DNA from 2 places in the Nonomuraea polychroma genome. Region 1 is predicted to be linked to the other one. Evidence: riboswitches for the same ligand, from Rfam matches in the RefSeq annotation. Region 1 holds a riboswitch; the other holds the start of a gene.
The links. A riboswitch is a leader RNA that binds a small molecule or an ion and turns the genes downstream of it on or off. The one in region 1 is predicted to bind cyclic di-AMP.

Region 1 (7,251 bases):
GTCAGTCCTTCTGGGACACCCTCGTCGCCCTGGCCATCGGCGTCTTCGTCGCCGTCCGCGCCGTCTCGCTCGGCCGTCAAGTCTTCGCCGTGCTGGGCCAGCACGTGCCGGAGGGGATCGACGCCACGGCGGTCGCCGCCGACCTGTCGGCCATCGACGGCGTCCGCGACGTGCACGACCTCCACCTGTGGACGCTCACCTCCGGCATGAACGTCGCCACCGCCCACCTGGTCACGAGCGACCCGAACGACAACCACGCCGTCCTCGACCAGGCCCGCGACCTGCTCCTGCGCCGCCACCACATCGCCCACGCCACCCTGCAGGTCGAGCCCACGGACCATCAGGGATGCGACGAGCTGGGCTGGTGACCCTCGGGGCAGAGCAAACGGGTGGTGCAGGAGTCGTCCTGCACCACCCGTGCTCCCTCGACCATCGCACTGGACAAGGAGTCTGCTGACCCGCCTCGCGGTCAGGCCGTCTTGTATTGGGGGTAGCCGTAGCCCACGACGTGGGCGTAGGGCCGGATGCGCTGCTCCACCTTGCCGTTGCCGGTGTTGCCCTCGATCGTGGTGATCGTGCCGTCGCCGTTGTCCTTCTTCACCAGACCGACGTGGTCGATGCCACTGGTGCCCCCGCCCTGCCAGTCGAAGAAGACCACGGCGCCGGGCTTGGCCTGGGTGCCCCAGTGCTTGTTGGCCTGGAACCACTTGGCGAAGGTGACGGTGTAGGCGTCCCAGCCGACGGTCGGCCGGGCGCCGGCCTTCTCGCCGACCCAGGAGACGAACATGGCGCACCACGGGGCGTTGGCGTAGGCCTGCAGGTTGCCGCCGTCGCGGACCATCGTCTCGGCCGCCCGCGGGGAGGACATGTACCAGCTGTGGAACGGCGTCCCGCCGCCCGCGGCGTTCTCCGTCACGCCGATCTGCGACTCGGCGATCTTCAGTACCGTGTTGGCGCTCACCTGGCCGGCGCCCTTCTGCGGGATGGCCTGGTACGAGGCCCCGCTGGTACGCGGCGTGGACTCGTTGTCGGCGGCGAAGGCCGGGGCGCCGGTGGCGACCGCGCCGGCCGCCACGCTGATCCCGGCGGCGAACAGGGAAAGGCTCGCGGGCTTCAGGGCACGGGTGAAGACGTTCTTGGCCATACTGAGATTGCTCCTTGCTTCCATGCCGCCTACCGGGTTAGCTGACGGATTCGGGCGTGGAAGTGCCCAACGGCGCGCTCATAGGAAAGCGCGTCGATTCACCCCAGAAAATTGGGTCCCCGGTTTCGCGTGATCGCGAATTCGGCGGCCGCGTCATCGTCACGAATCTGAATGTCGTGCTGGTGAGACGCGGTCTCGGCAAAACATAGGGCGTCCCGCGGCATGTAGTGCTGCCAGGCGTACGCCCTGAGTCCTCAAAGGTAAGCGGACCGCATAGAAAGATGCAAGCCAGGCTCGGGCGAAGGCAACAGAATCCCCTGCGACGTAGGGGATTGCGGGCGCAATTCTTTACCTACTACGGACCCGGAACGGGGTTTGCCAAAGCGCCGGCGCGTGCCATATCCATCCCGCTCTGAGCCGTAGTGGCCCTGCGATCAAGGTGCCCCTCCGAGGGCAGCTCGTCCACGACTCCAGAGAATGAGGATTGTCCCTCTTGCGCTATCTATGGGTAGATATATACCTTTTGCGTAACCGCGGTATACGTCGTGGCGGGTTCTCGTCGTGTCGTTGCCGTTCCGTTGACCGGACCGTGCGCTGTTCCGAGGAACCCCTTGGGATGGCGTCCGGCCGCCTAATCCGCGCCTCGCGGAGCCGGGGACCCAACCTTTGGGGTGAATCGCACGCCAGCCCAGGCTGCGTGCGTAGGGCACTTCCACGCCCGAACCCGTCAGCTAACCCGGTAGGCGGTATGGAAGCAAGGAGTCAATGCCCCCATGCTCAAGCACCAGCTTGCCGCAGTCGTCCATTCCCTCAAGAACCGTCTCGACTTCCCCTCCAAGCGCCTCGCTCTCGCCCTCGGTGGCGTGATCCTGGCCGGAACCACCGCCGTCACCGGCGTGGTCGGCACAGCGCTCGCTTCGTCCTCCGAGCAGACTCCCGTGCGGCACAGCCCCGTGGAGGAGGCTCAGCCGGAATCCGGACCGCTGGCCTTCGGCCTGGACGTCTCCAACCACGAGCCGCTGTACGACTGGGCCGCGAGCTCGGCCCAGTTCGGCATCATCAAGGCCACCGAGGGCACGACCTTCCGCGACCGCTCGTTCGCCAGGCACTGGCAGGAGCTGGACAAGAAGCAGATCGTGCGCGGGGCGTACCACTACGGCCACCCCTCCAACGACCCCATCGCCGAGGCGGAGCACTTCCTGTCGGTGGTGAACTCCCAGCCCGCCAAGCACGGCGACCTGCTCGTCCTGGACCTGGAGACCACCGACGGCCAGTCCGTCGCCGAGGTCAACGCCTGGGCCAAGGCGTGGTTGTCGCACGTGAAGGCCAAGACCGGGGTCACCCCGATGTTCTACAGCGGCTGGAACTTCGCCAACACCTACGGCAAGGGCCTGGCCGAATATCCGCTCTGGGTCGCCCACTACAGCAAGCCCAAGGGCCAGCTTGCCCCGCCCGCCGACTGGAAGTCCTGGACCATCCACCAGTACACCGACGTCCCCGTGGACGAGAACGTCTCGGCGCTGACCCCTGACGAGCTGCGTGACCTGGGCCGCCCCGCGGCCTGAGTCACCCCGGACAACCCCACGATTACCATGAGTAGGCTCCCGCTAGACTCGCACCATGCATGACGTGGACCCACGGCTGAGGACCGCGGTCGCCCGGGCCGCGGCATCCCCCCTTCACGCGGGGGTGGGATGACCCGGCGCGTCATGCACCCACCTGCGCCGGCGGACGGCCGGCGGGCGGCAGCGGGCAGCCGGAATCGACGGCTGGCGGTCATCGTGGCGGCGGTCGTCGCCGTCCCGGTCCTCGCCTACGCCGTGCCCGCGGTCGTCCTGGCAGGTGAGACGGCCCGGGGCACGCGCGTCGCCGGCATCGACATCGGCGGCCTGTCAGCGGCCGATGCCCGCGCACGCCTGGAGCGCGAGCTCGGCAAGCGTGAAACACGTCCCGTGACGCTGACCGCGGCAGGCAGGACGGCACGACTGACGCCCGCGAAGCTGGGGCTCGGCTTCGACATCCCGGCCACCGTGGAGGCGGCCATGGAGGGCGCTTCCACTCCGGCGGGCATCGTCCGTGCGCTGTTCGGCGGCCCTCGCGACCTCCAGCCCCGCGTCACGGTCGATGACCGCGTTCTGGCCGGTGAGCTGGGCAAGCTGGCCAAGGCCGTCGACACCAGGCCGCGCCAGGGCGGCGTCCGTTACCAGGGGGTCGAACCCCAGACGGTGCTCCCCAAGCCGGGCCGCGCGCTCGATCAGGAAGGGGCGGGACGCGCCGTGCGCGACGCCTTCATCGGCAATCGCGCCTCCATCGCGCTGACGACCCGGGCCGTGCAGCCGAGCGTCTCCGCGGCGGAGGTGCGCCGTGTCGCCACCACCGTGGCCCGTTCGGCGGTCGCAGCCCCGTTCACGCTGACCAGCGGCGCGAAGAAGGTCCAGCTCTCCCCGTCGCAGATCGCCGCCGGCCTGCGCTTCGTCGCCGACGGCCAGGGAGGGCTGCGGCCCTCCTTCGACGCCCGCGACGTACGGGCCGATGTGGAGAAGCAGCTCGTCGACGCGAAGCAGCGTCCACGGGACGCCTCGTTCACCATCGCGAAGGGCCGGCCGCAGGTGATCCCCGCGCGGGTGGGCCGCGGCATCGACGCCAAGGCTCTCGGCACGGCCGTCTCCGGTGCTCTCGCCGCCGGTCAGCGCAGCGTGGACGCGCCGCTGACCGAGACGCAGCCGCGGGTGACCACGGCCGAAGCCAAGAAGTTCGGCATCAAGGAAAAGGTCAGCTCTTTCACCACCCGGCATCCCTGCTGCGCGCCGCGCGTCACCAATATCCATCGCATCGCCGACATCCTGGACGGCTATGTGGTCCAGCCCGGCGAGACGTTCTCGCTCAACACCATCGTGGGCAAGCGGGACAAGGCGCGCGGGTTCGTGGAAGCGCCGATGATCTTGAACAATCGCTTCGTCAACGACGTCGGTGGTGGCGTCTCCCAATTCGCCACCACCATGTTCAACGCGGTGTTCTTCGGTGGTTTCCAGGACGTGCAGCACATGGCCCACCAGTACTACATCACCCGCTATCCGGCCGGGCGGGAATCGACCGTCTCCTATCCCCAGCCGGACTTCCGCTGGCGCAACGACTCCCCGTACGGCGTGCTGGTCAAAACCTCTTATACCGCCACCTCGATCACCGTCGACTTCTGGAGCACCAAGCGCTACGACATCGAGTCCCAAAGCTCGCCGCGCTATGACATCAAGCCCTTCCCCACGCTCAGCGAGACCGGCCCGAAGTGCATCCCGATGCCGGGCGCGGAAGGTTTCACGATCGACGTGTGGCGGATTTTCAAGCGCGACGGCAAGGTGCTGCGCAAGCAGAAATTCCACACCGTCTACGCCCCCGAGCCTCGCCTCACCTGCAAGGACCCGCGGTGATCAGGGGCGGATGAGGACCTTCAGCGCCTCGCGGTCGGCCATCGCGCGATACCCGTCCGGCACGTCCTCCAGGCCGATCGTGCGGTCGAAGACCCGGCCCGGGTCGATCGTCCCGTCGAGCACCTCGGGCAGCAGTTCCTCGATGTAGGCCCGGGCCGGGGCCACCCCGCCGGTGAGGGTGAGGTTGCGCAAGAACTCCGCAAAGCCCATCGGCACCTCCTCGTACTGCGGCACACCCACCCGGCTCACCGTGCCGCCGGCGCGGGCCACGGCGAAGGCCGTCTCGATCGCCTCCTTGGTGCCGACGCACTCCAGCACCGCATGGGTGCCGTCGCCTCCGGTCAGCTCGCGTACCCGTTCGACGCCCTCCTCGCCACGCTCGGCGACGAGGTCGGTGGCGCCGAACTCGCGCCCCAGAGCGGTGCGGCCCTTGTGCCGGCCCATGAGCACGACGCGTTCGGCGCCGAGTCGTCTGGCGGCGAGCACCGCGCACAGCCCGACCGCGCCGTCGCCGATCACCGTCACCGAGGTGTGCGGCCCGACCCCGGCCGTCACCGCGCAGTGGTGGCCGGTAGGGAGCACGTCCGACAGCGTGAGCAGGGACGGCAGCAGCGGGGAGTCCTCGCCGACGGGCAGTTTGACCAGCGTGCCCTGCGCCTGCGGCACCCGTACCGCCTCCCCCTGGCCGCCGTCCACGCCGTCCGCGGCCCAGAATCCGCCGTGCCGGCAGGATGTCTGCAGGCCCTCGCGGCAGAAGTCGCAGGTGTTGTCGGCCCACACGAACGGCGCCACCACCACGTCGCCGGGCTTCAGCCGGGACACCTCCGCGCCGACGTCCTCGACCACGCCGAGGAACTCGTGGCCGATGCGTTCGCCCTGCTCGGCGGCCGGTTTCGCGGCGTACGGCCACAGGTCGCTGCCGCAGATGCAGGAGCGCAGCACGCGGACCACGGCGTCCGTGGGGTGCCGGATCTCCGGGTCGGGGACCTCCTCCACGCGCACGTCACGGGCACCGTAGATCAAGGTTGCTCGCATGAGAATCTCCCCGTCGTGATGTGTGTCGCCGTCACCTACCCGGGGTCGGCCGAGATCGCGTGATCGGTGCGTCTGCTCCAGGTCCGTTGTCGTTAAAGAGTCACGGGGCCGGTTTGATGGTTTTCATCGTGAAATGCATGGTCCGCTCGAAATGCTCGACGGTCTCCGCGTCCCGCGTCTCGAGGGTGAGGTCGACCAGGACCTCGAAGGAGCGCCTTACGGCGGCGGGGTCGATGACGGCCTTCGCCCTGCGTGCCGTCCCGTGCGCGGTGCTGCGCACGCTGCATACCTCGGCGATCAGCATCGGCATCGGCACCGCCGTCTACGTCGTCCTCGTCAACGCCTTCTGACACCCGCCCCGCCGGCAGGGGGACCGTCCCACGCATTGACATGCAAGTCGCCACTTGCCTATTGTGGCGTCCGTGGCCGACGTGTTCAAGGCCTTGGTCGACCCCACGCGACGCAAGATCCTCGACGAGCTGACCGAGAAGGACGGGCAGACTCTGTTCGAGATCTGCGCGCGACTGGCGATGAAATACCAGCTCGCCTCCTCCCGGCAGGCCATCTCCCAGCACCTCGACGTGCTGGAAGCCGCCGGCCTGGTGGAGACGCGCCGGGAAGGCCGCTACAAATTCCACTTCATCAACACAGCGCCGCTCGAACCCATCGTCGACCGATGGCTCAGGCGCGCCTCGAAGGAGCCCGAATGAAGATCCACCTGTCCAGCGTGTTCGTGGACGATCAGGAACAGGCCCTGCGGTTCTACACCGACGTTCTGGGCTTCACGGTCAAGCACGACATTCCGATGGGTGAGCACCGCTGGCTGACCGTCGTGTCACCGGACGACGTGGACGGCACCGAGCTCGTCCTCGAGCCCTCCAGCCACCCCGCCGTGCCGCCCTTCAAGGAGGCGCTGGTGACGGACGGCATCCCGATGACCTCGTTCGCGGTGTCCGACGTGCATAAGGAGTACGAGCGGCTGAAGGGCCTCGGCGTGCGCTTCACGCAGGAGCCGACCGCCATGGGCCCGGTCACCACGGCCGTCTTCGACGACACCTGCGGCAACCTCATCCAGATCGCCGCCCAGGGATAGCCGCCGCCCTGCGGGCAGGCGCGTCCAATCCGGCCCCCTGAGGGCCGGTAGGCGAGGTGGCCGCGGTAACGTCTGCCCGCATGCGCGCCTTCGTCATCACAGGTCCAGGACGTGCGGAGGTCCAGGAGGTCGAGCCGCCCACGCCGGGTCCCGGTGAGGTGGTGGTCGAGGTCGAGCGGGCCGGGGTGTGCGGCACCGACATGGAGTTCTTCTCGGGCGCGATGGCGTACCTGCGGACCGGCGAGGCCCGCTACCCGGTGCGGATCGGGCACGAGTGGGCCGGCACCGTGCGGGAGGCCGGCGACGGCGTGGATCCCGCCTGGGCCGGGCGGAGGGCGACCGGCGACACCATGCTGGGATGCGGCGACTGCGCACGATGCGCGGCCGGCCGGCAGCACCTGTGCGCGGAAAGGCACGAGATCGGCATCCGCAACGGCTGGCCTGGCGCGCTCGCGAACGGCTACCCGTGCCCGTCCGGGCGCTCCAACCGCTGCCCGGCCCGGTCGATCCGGAGCTCGGCGCCCTGGTGGAGCCGGGCGGGAACGCGCTGAGGG
Region 2 (7,251 bases), 4.1 Mb from region 1:
ACGGTGCGTCCACTCCTCCCACTGCTCGGGCGGCCACGCCACCGGCTCGTCGGCACCCGCGACGGTGACGTCCACCAGCTCCTTCAGCAGCGAGCGCTTGTCGCCGAAGACGACCAGGCCCGGCGTCACACGCCGCCGCCCCTGAGCTTGGCGATCAGTCCCAGGTCGTCGACACAGTGTCCGAGGCCGAGCGCCACGGACTCCAGCGGCCGCTCCGCCCTGCGCACCGGCATGCACAAGGCGGTACGCATCCGCCGGCACAGCCCGCGTAGCAGCGCGCCACCCCCCACCAGCACCGCACCCTGTTCCCCGAGGTCGGCCACCAACTCGGCCGGGCAGTGCTCCACGATCCCGGCCGCCGCCCGCTCGATGGACTCGACCGGCTGCCTCGTCGCCTCGTAGATCAGTTGCACCGGGAGCGCGGCCGTGCGCTCCTGGCCGGTCTCCGTGTCCTTGCCGCGGACCAGCACCTGCCGGTCCAGCGGCTTCCACTCCGAGCCCGCCCGGCGCTTGGCCGCCTCCGCCTCCTCCTCGTCGATCAGCAGCCCGTGGTCACGCTCGACCAGACGGACGATCGACTTGCTCATGGCATGGCCGCCGACGGCCACCGTGCCGGAGGCCACCACGGCCCCGTACGAGAGCACCGCGATCCTGGCCGCGTCGCGGCCGATGTCGATGACCATCCACCCGGCGCAGTCCTTGACCGGCACGCCCGCGCCGAGCGCCGCCGCCAGGGCGTGCGGGATCAGCAGGATGTCCCGCACCTCCGCCTCGAACGCCAGGTCCCGCAGCGCCGCCCGGTCGATCGGCGTGGAGTCCTCGGGCACGGCCATGACCACGCGCGGCCGGGCGAACGGATGTCTGTGCACTCTGCGGATGAAATACCGGAGCAGGCGCCGGGTGAGCTCACCGTCGGCAGGCAGACCGGCGCTGATCGGCCAGCACGTCTCGCCGGGCACGCCCACGGCTGCCGCGCCGTACCCGAGGACCTTGCCCGTCTCGGCGTCGAGCGCGACGGCCGAGGGCTCGTCCAGGACAATGCCCTTGCCCTTGACGTAGATCCGCGTCCTCGCCGCCCCGAGATCCATCGCCAGGTCGTGGCCGAGGACGCTCATCGCCGCTCCGGGGGGTTGACCGTCATGTGGCTTCTGTTTCCAGGTGCGCCCCAACGCAATACCAGGAACGGTTCGTCTTTACTCAAGGCATCTGAGCTCGGGCCGCGTGCCGCACCGCCCCGGTTTCGCGCCACAAGCGGGGCCGTGCGAAGCTGTGATTGTCCCCAACACCATGGAGGTCCTCATGGCGGATACACCGGAGCCGGAAACCAGCGAAACTTCCGAGGACGAGATGAAGCGCAAGTTCCGTGAGGCGCTGGAGCGCAAGCGCAACCAGCACGCGGGGTCGGGCGCGGGTGGCAGGGGTGGCGACCCATCGAAGATCCACGGGGCGCACGGCCCGGCTGCGAGTAAAAGATCGTTCAGGCGCAAGAGCGGCGGCTGAGGCTCGAATTTCGAGGGGGTACGGCATGCCGTGCCCCCTCTTTCTATGCCTTCATATGAAGGTAGATCTTTTGTCCGATTCATGATGAATCGTTTGCGTATGTCCGGAATACGTGGTTACAGTGTGGGCCATTACATAGCCGAATCCCGAGCGATCGGGAACCGGGGACCCATCCCTCAGGGGTGAATCCGGCCACCTGGCCGGTAGGGCATCCTCCAAGCCCGAACCCGTCAGCTAACCCGGTAGGCGTGATGGAGAGGACACCTCATTGATGTATCACCGCGTCGTACCCCCAGACAGCGTCGTGCCGGCCACCGGCTGATCGGCCCTTTTCCCAGGCTCTTTCCGCGCTCCGCGTAGTAACCCCCGCTCGGCTTTCTGCTTTGCTACGCCCTTTTTCAGGAGCGCGTGTCCCTGACCCCTCGCAAAGGACCTCACTGCTCTATGTCTGCACGTTTTGGCCTGCGTTCCTGCGCCCTGCTCGCCGCCTCCGCCGCCACCACGCTGACCATCGCCTGTACAGCCGCCCAGGCCGACTCCGACAACGAACAGAAGGTCCTGCTCAAGGGCTCGACCACAGCGTCCTATTTCTGGGACGACGGCTCCGGCCGCGCCGGTGACACCGGCATGCCGGCCAGTGGCAAGCCCATGCAGAAGGGGCTCGCCGCCAGCCCGAGCTGGCCGCTGCTGACCGAGGGATACGTCATCTACAAGGGCAAGAAGCTGCCCTTCTTCGTCGGCGACCGCGGCCCGGGCACGCCGTCCAACCGCGGCATCATGCTCGACCTGGACGCCAAGACCTTCGCCGAGCTGACCGGCGGCACGTTCAACCCCGACACGCTCCACGTGGACGGCGTCGGCGGCCAGGGCCACATCGACATCGACTACGTCATCACCAAGTGGGGTCCCGGTGTCGGCAAGAAGAACCAGCCGGTCCCCTTCTCCACCGGCGCCTGGGCCAGGAAGGACACCAACCCGGCCGAGCCCCCCAAGGTCGTGGCCGAAGAGGAGCCCACCGAGAAGCCGGCGGCCGGAAAGGCCGCTGAGCCCACCGAGGAGCCGGCGGGCGGGAAGGCCGTCGCCGCTCCTGAGCGTGTCTCCGCTCCCGCGAGCGCAGAGGACACCGAGGCCGAGGTCGGGGCGTCCAGTCCGGTGAGCGGCGCCGTTCTCGCCACGGGCATCCTGGCCCTGGCCGGCGGTGGCGCGGTGCTCGGCCGAAGGCTCCTCAAGAGCTGACTACGCGCCGCAGGCTCGTCAAGCGCTGACTTTACGTACGGAGACCAGAATGTCATTCTGGTCTCCGTGACCATGCGCGCAACCGCCAACGGCATTGACATCGCCTACGAGACCTTCGGCTCGCCGGCAGGACGACCCCTGCTCCTCATCATGGGGCTCGGTGCTCAGCTCATCCACTGGAACGAGGAGTTCTGCCGGCTGCTGGCGGAGCAGGGCCACCACGTCGTGCGGTTCGACAACCGCGACGCGGGCCTGTCCACGCACTTCCACGACAAGGGCGTCCCCGAGGCGGGGGCGCCCGCGCCGTACCTGCTCGACGACCTGGCGGACGACGCCGCCTGCCTCATGGACGCGCTTGCCTGGCCCGCCGCCCACGTGGTCGGGGCGTCGATGGGCGGGATGATCGCCCAGACCCTGGCCATCCGGCATCCCGAACGGGTGCTCACCCTGACCTCGATCATGTCGACACCGGGCACCGAGGTAGCCCCGCCGACCGCGGAGGCGCTCGCGGTGCTCATGGCCACGCCGCCGGCCGATCGGGACGGCGTGCTGGAGCAGGCGCTGCGGACCTGGTCCGTCATCGGTTCGCCAGGCTACGAGCTGGACCGCGAGTGGATCACCACCTTGGCCGGGACGGCCTACGACCGGTGCTTCGACCCTGCGGGCACGGCCAGGCAGCTGGCCGCCATCATGGCCTCGGGCAGCCGCACGGAGTCGCTCACGCAGGTGAAGGCGCCCACGCTCGTCCTGCACGGGGAGGCGGACCCGCTCGTCCCCGTGGCGGGAGGCCAGGCCACGGCGGCGGCCGTTCCCGGCGCCAGGCTGGTCACCTATCCCGGCATGGGCCACGACCTGCCGCGTGCGCTCTGGCCCGACATCGCCACCGAGATCACCAAGCTCACGAGCGCCTGAAAGCCTCGGCAGCGGCCCGTGCCCGGATGCGGGCCGCTCAGGCGGATTTCTCGCGGTACCGGAGAATCTCGGCCACGTTCCGCTCCGCCCACGCGGCCACCGCCGAGATCGGTTCGTGCAGCGAACGCCCGAGATCCGTCAGCGTGTACTCCACCCGCGGCGGCACCTCGGCGAACACCTCCCGCGTGACCAGCCCGTCCTGCTCCATGGCCCGCAACGTCTGCGTCAGCACCTTGGGCGTGACCCCACCCATCCGGGCCCGCAACTGCGTGAACCGCATCGGCCCGCCGATGAGGCTGAGCAACACCAGCACCGACCACTTGTCCCCAATCCGATCCAGAACCACCCTCGTCGGGCAGTTGGGGTCGAAGACATCACCGGTATCCATAAGGTACTTATAGCACGATGAAGTAACCAGTATCCGACGGATACTCTTGCCGGTATGAAGATTCTTGTCTTTGGCGCGACCGGCATGATCGGCCAGCGCATCGTCGCAGAGCTCACCCGTCGCGGGCACGAAGTGACCGGCGTCAGCCGCTCAGGGGGCCCGGTCAAGGGCGACGTCCACGACGCCGCCACGCTGGCCAAGGGGCACGACGCCGTGGTCAGCGCCATCTCCCCGCCGCGGGACGGCACCGAGCCGGAGGGGCCGTTCCTCGACGCCAACCGGGCCCTGATCGAGGGCGTGCGCGAGGCCGGGGTGCGTCGGCTGATCGTGGTCGGCGGCGCCGGCGGCCTCAAGGTCGCGCCCGACCTCGACCTGGTCGACACGCCCGAGTTCCCGGACATCTACAAAAAGGAAGCACTGGCCCAGCGCTCGGCGCTCGGCCTCTTCTTCCCGGTCGAGGACCTGGACTGGACCTACATCTCGCCGGCCGCCGAGGTCGCGCCGGGCGAGCGTACCGGGGTCTACCGGATCGGCCACGACTACCTGCTGGCCGACGCCGAGGGGCGCAGCTTCATCAGCGCCGAGGACTACGCGGTCGCCGTCGCGGACGAGCTGGACAACGGCGCTCACCCGCGCCGGCGCATCACGGTGGCCTACTGAGCGGCGTCCTCCGGCAGCAGCGCCTTCTCGTCGGGCTTGTGGACGAGCACGTTGTCCACGTACGACTTCACGGCCGCCTCCAGCCCGACGTCGGCGCCCGCCTGCTCGGACAGGTACCAGCGGTGGTCGAGTATCTCGTGGAACAGCTGCGCGGGCTCCAGCTTGCCGCGCAGCTCCGCGGGGATGGCCTCGACCGTCGGCTGGAACACCTCCGCCAGCCACTTGTGCGCCACGATGGCCTCGTCCTCGTGCCGCAGTCCCTTGGCCACCCGGAACCCGTCGAGGTCGTTGAGCAGCCGCCGCGCCTGGTTCTCCTCCACGTCGAGTCCGGTCAGCCGGAGCAGCCGTCGCTGGTGGTGCCCGGCGTCGACGACCTTGGGCCGGACGATGAGCCGCCCGGTGCCGACCTTGCGCCGCACCATCATCTCGGCCACGTCGAAGCCCAGCAGGTTGAGCCGCCTGATCCGCTGCTCCACGCGGTGCCAGTCCACCTCCTCGATGATCTCGCTCTCGTTGATCTCGTCCCACAGGCGGTGGTAGCGGGCGACGACGTCCTCGGCGGTCTCCATGGGGTCGATGGACGGATGCAGCAGGCCGCCGGCCTCCAGGTCGAGCATCTCGCCGAAGATGTTGGTGTGCGCCGCGTCGATGTCGGCCAGCCGCTGGCCGTTGCTGATCATCGGGTGCATCTCGCCGGTCTCGGCGTCCACCAGGTACGCCGCGAACGCCCCGGCATCCCTGCGGAACAACGTGTTGGACAGCGAGCAGTCGCCCCAGTAGAAGCCGTTGAGATGCAGCCGCACCAGCAGCACGGCCAGGGCGTCGAGCAGCCGGGTGAGCGTGTCCGGGCGTAGCGTGCCGGACATGACGGCCCGGTAGGGCAGCGAGAACTGCAGGTGCCTGGTGATCAGGGCCGCGTCCAGCCCGTGCTCGCGGCCGGTGACGTACGCGACCGGCTCCACGGCCGGTGCGTCGAGCCGGGCCAGGTCCCACAACAACTGGTATTCGCGCTTGGCGTAGCGCTCGCTGATCTCCTTGATCGCGTACACCTTGCCCGAGAGCCGGGCGAAGCGCACCACGTGCCGCGAGATGCCGCGCGGGAGATCGACCAGATGGTGTTGCGGCCAGTCGGCCAGAGGGACGTCCCAGGGGAGGCGAATGAGGTCGGGGTCGCCGAGCGCGCCGGTCATCTGCAGGGGCATTTGCTCAGGATAAGGTGCACCGGTGGACGAGTTTCTCAAGTGGTACTTTTCTGACCGTCCCGTCGTCGCCAGCCTCCTGGGAGCCGACGGCTACGATCACACCCTCGGCGATTTCACCGCCTCCGCCTGGACCGCCCGCGAGCAGGAAGAGGCTCGCTGGCTGGATCGCCTGTCGGCGACCGAGGCCGCGTCCCTCGACGACGCGATCGACAGAGACCTTGTCCTCTCGCAGCTGAGAGGGTCCATCGCGCTGGCGTCCTGGCCCGAGTGGCGCCGCGACCCCGCGGCCTACCTCTCGCCGATCTTCGGCGCCATGTACACGCCGTTCCAGCGGCGACTGAAGCCTGAGCCCGAGCTGGTGTCGGCCGCGATCTCCCGGTTAGCGGAGGTTCCCGCCGTGCTGGCGGCCTGCCGGGCGAACCTCGACCCCGACCTGGCGGCGCCGCTGCTCGTCCAGCGAGGGCTCGGCCAGGCCCGCACCGGCCGCAACTTCCTCACCCGGACGATCCCCGGCATGGTCGAGGACCCCGAGCTGCGTGCCAAGCTGGCGGCCGCCGCCGAGCCGGCCGGCGAGGCGTTCGACCAGCTTGTCACCTTCCTCGAGGAGTTCCAGTGCGGCGGCACCTGGCGGATGGGGGAGCGGCTCTACTCCACGCTGCTGCGCGAGCGCGAGCTCCTCGGGTACGGCGCCGCCGAGCTGCACGAGAAGGGCAAGAACGCGTGGGCCGAGCTGGACGCCAGGATGCGGGAGGTCGCGGTCCGGGTCAACGGAACCGAGGACTGGCGGGCCGCGATGGAGTTCCTCATGGACGACCATCCGCCGACCTTGGCGGACATGCGGGCCGAGTACGAGGCGGAGACCCGGCGGGCACGGGAGTTCGTCAGGGAGCGTGACCTGGTGACGTTCGCCGACGGCGAGGAGTGCCACGTGCTGCCGTCTGCGGAGTACACCCGGCCGATCTTGTCCGTCGCCCACTATCTCGCGCCGCCGCCGCTGGCCAGTTCGCGGACCGGCGTCTTCTTCGTGCCGTACACGCCTGACGACTTCACGCCCGAGCAGGTGCGCCAGCGCCTGCGGACGAATTCGCGGGCCCAGATGCCCTCGATCTCTGTCCACGAGGCGTACCCGGGGCACCACTGGCACCTGTCGTACATGGCGGGCAACCCGCGCACGGTCAGGAAGGTCTTCCGCACCTCGTACTTCACCGAGGGCTGGGCCCTGTATGTCGAGAAGCTGCTGCACGAGCAGGGTTACTTCGACACCCCGGCCACCGAGCTGGCCCACCTGGACTGCCGGATCTTCCGTGCCGCCAGGATCGTCGTCGACACGGCGCTGCACTGCGAGGACATGTC

Region 2: linked by a shared signal. The riboswitch ahead of EDD27_RS33160 (hypothetical protein) and the one ahead of EDD27_RS14025 (glycoside hydrolase family 25 protein) in region 1 are both predicted to bind cyclic di-AMP.

Annotation. Positions count from the first base shown of each region.
Region 1 covers NZ_SAUN01000001.1:3,147,567-3,154,817, reverse strand. Annotated here, with positions in the region: gene EDD27_RS14035 (cation diffusion facilitator family transporter) at 1-368, shown strand, start outside; gene EDD27_RS14030 (CHAP domain-containing protein) at 470-1,144, opposite strand; cyclic di-AMP (ydaO/yuaA leader) riboswitch at 1,156-1,301, opposite strand; cyclic di-AMP (ydaO/yuaA leader) riboswitch at 1,763-1,905, shown strand; gene EDD27_RS14025 (glycoside hydrolase family 25 protein) at 1,918-2,709, shown strand; gene EDD27_RS14020 (VanW family protein) at 2,839-4,569, shown strand; gene EDD27_RS14015 (zinc-binding dehydrogenase) at 4,570-5,604, opposite strand; gene EDD27_RS54155 (hypothetical protein) at 5,742-5,954, shown strand; gene EDD27_RS14005 (ArsR/SmtB family transcription factor) at 6,027-6,314, shown strand; gene EDD27_RS14000 (VOC family protein) at 6,311-6,697, shown strand; gene EDD27_RS56475 (alcohol dehydrogenase catalytic domain-containing protein) at 6,778-7,248, shown strand; gene EDD27_RS56470 (zinc-binding dehydrogenase) at 7,164-7,251, shown strand, end outside.
Region 2 covers NZ_SAUN01000001.1:7,277,539-7,284,789, reverse strand. Annotated here, with positions in the region: gene EDD27_RS54715 (hypothetical protein) at 1-129, opposite strand, end outside; gene EDD27_RS33170 (rod shape-determining protein) at 126-1,115, opposite strand; gene EDD27_RS33165 (DUF5302 domain-containing protein) at 1,300-1,500, shown strand; cyclic di-AMP (ydaO/yuaA leader) riboswitch at 1,628-1,764, shown strand; gene EDD27_RS33160 (hypothetical protein) at 1,945-2,736, shown strand; gene EDD27_RS33155 (alpha/beta fold hydrolase) at 2,809-3,648, shown strand; gene EDD27_RS33150 (winged helix-turn-helix transcriptional regulator) at 3,686-4,036, opposite strand; gene EDD27_RS33145 (NAD(P)-dependent oxidoreductase) at 4,091-4,696, shown strand; gene EDD27_RS33140 (DUF4032 domain-containing protein) at 4,690-5,898, opposite strand; gene EDD27_RS33135 (DUF885 domain-containing protein) at 5,921-7,251, shown strand, end outside.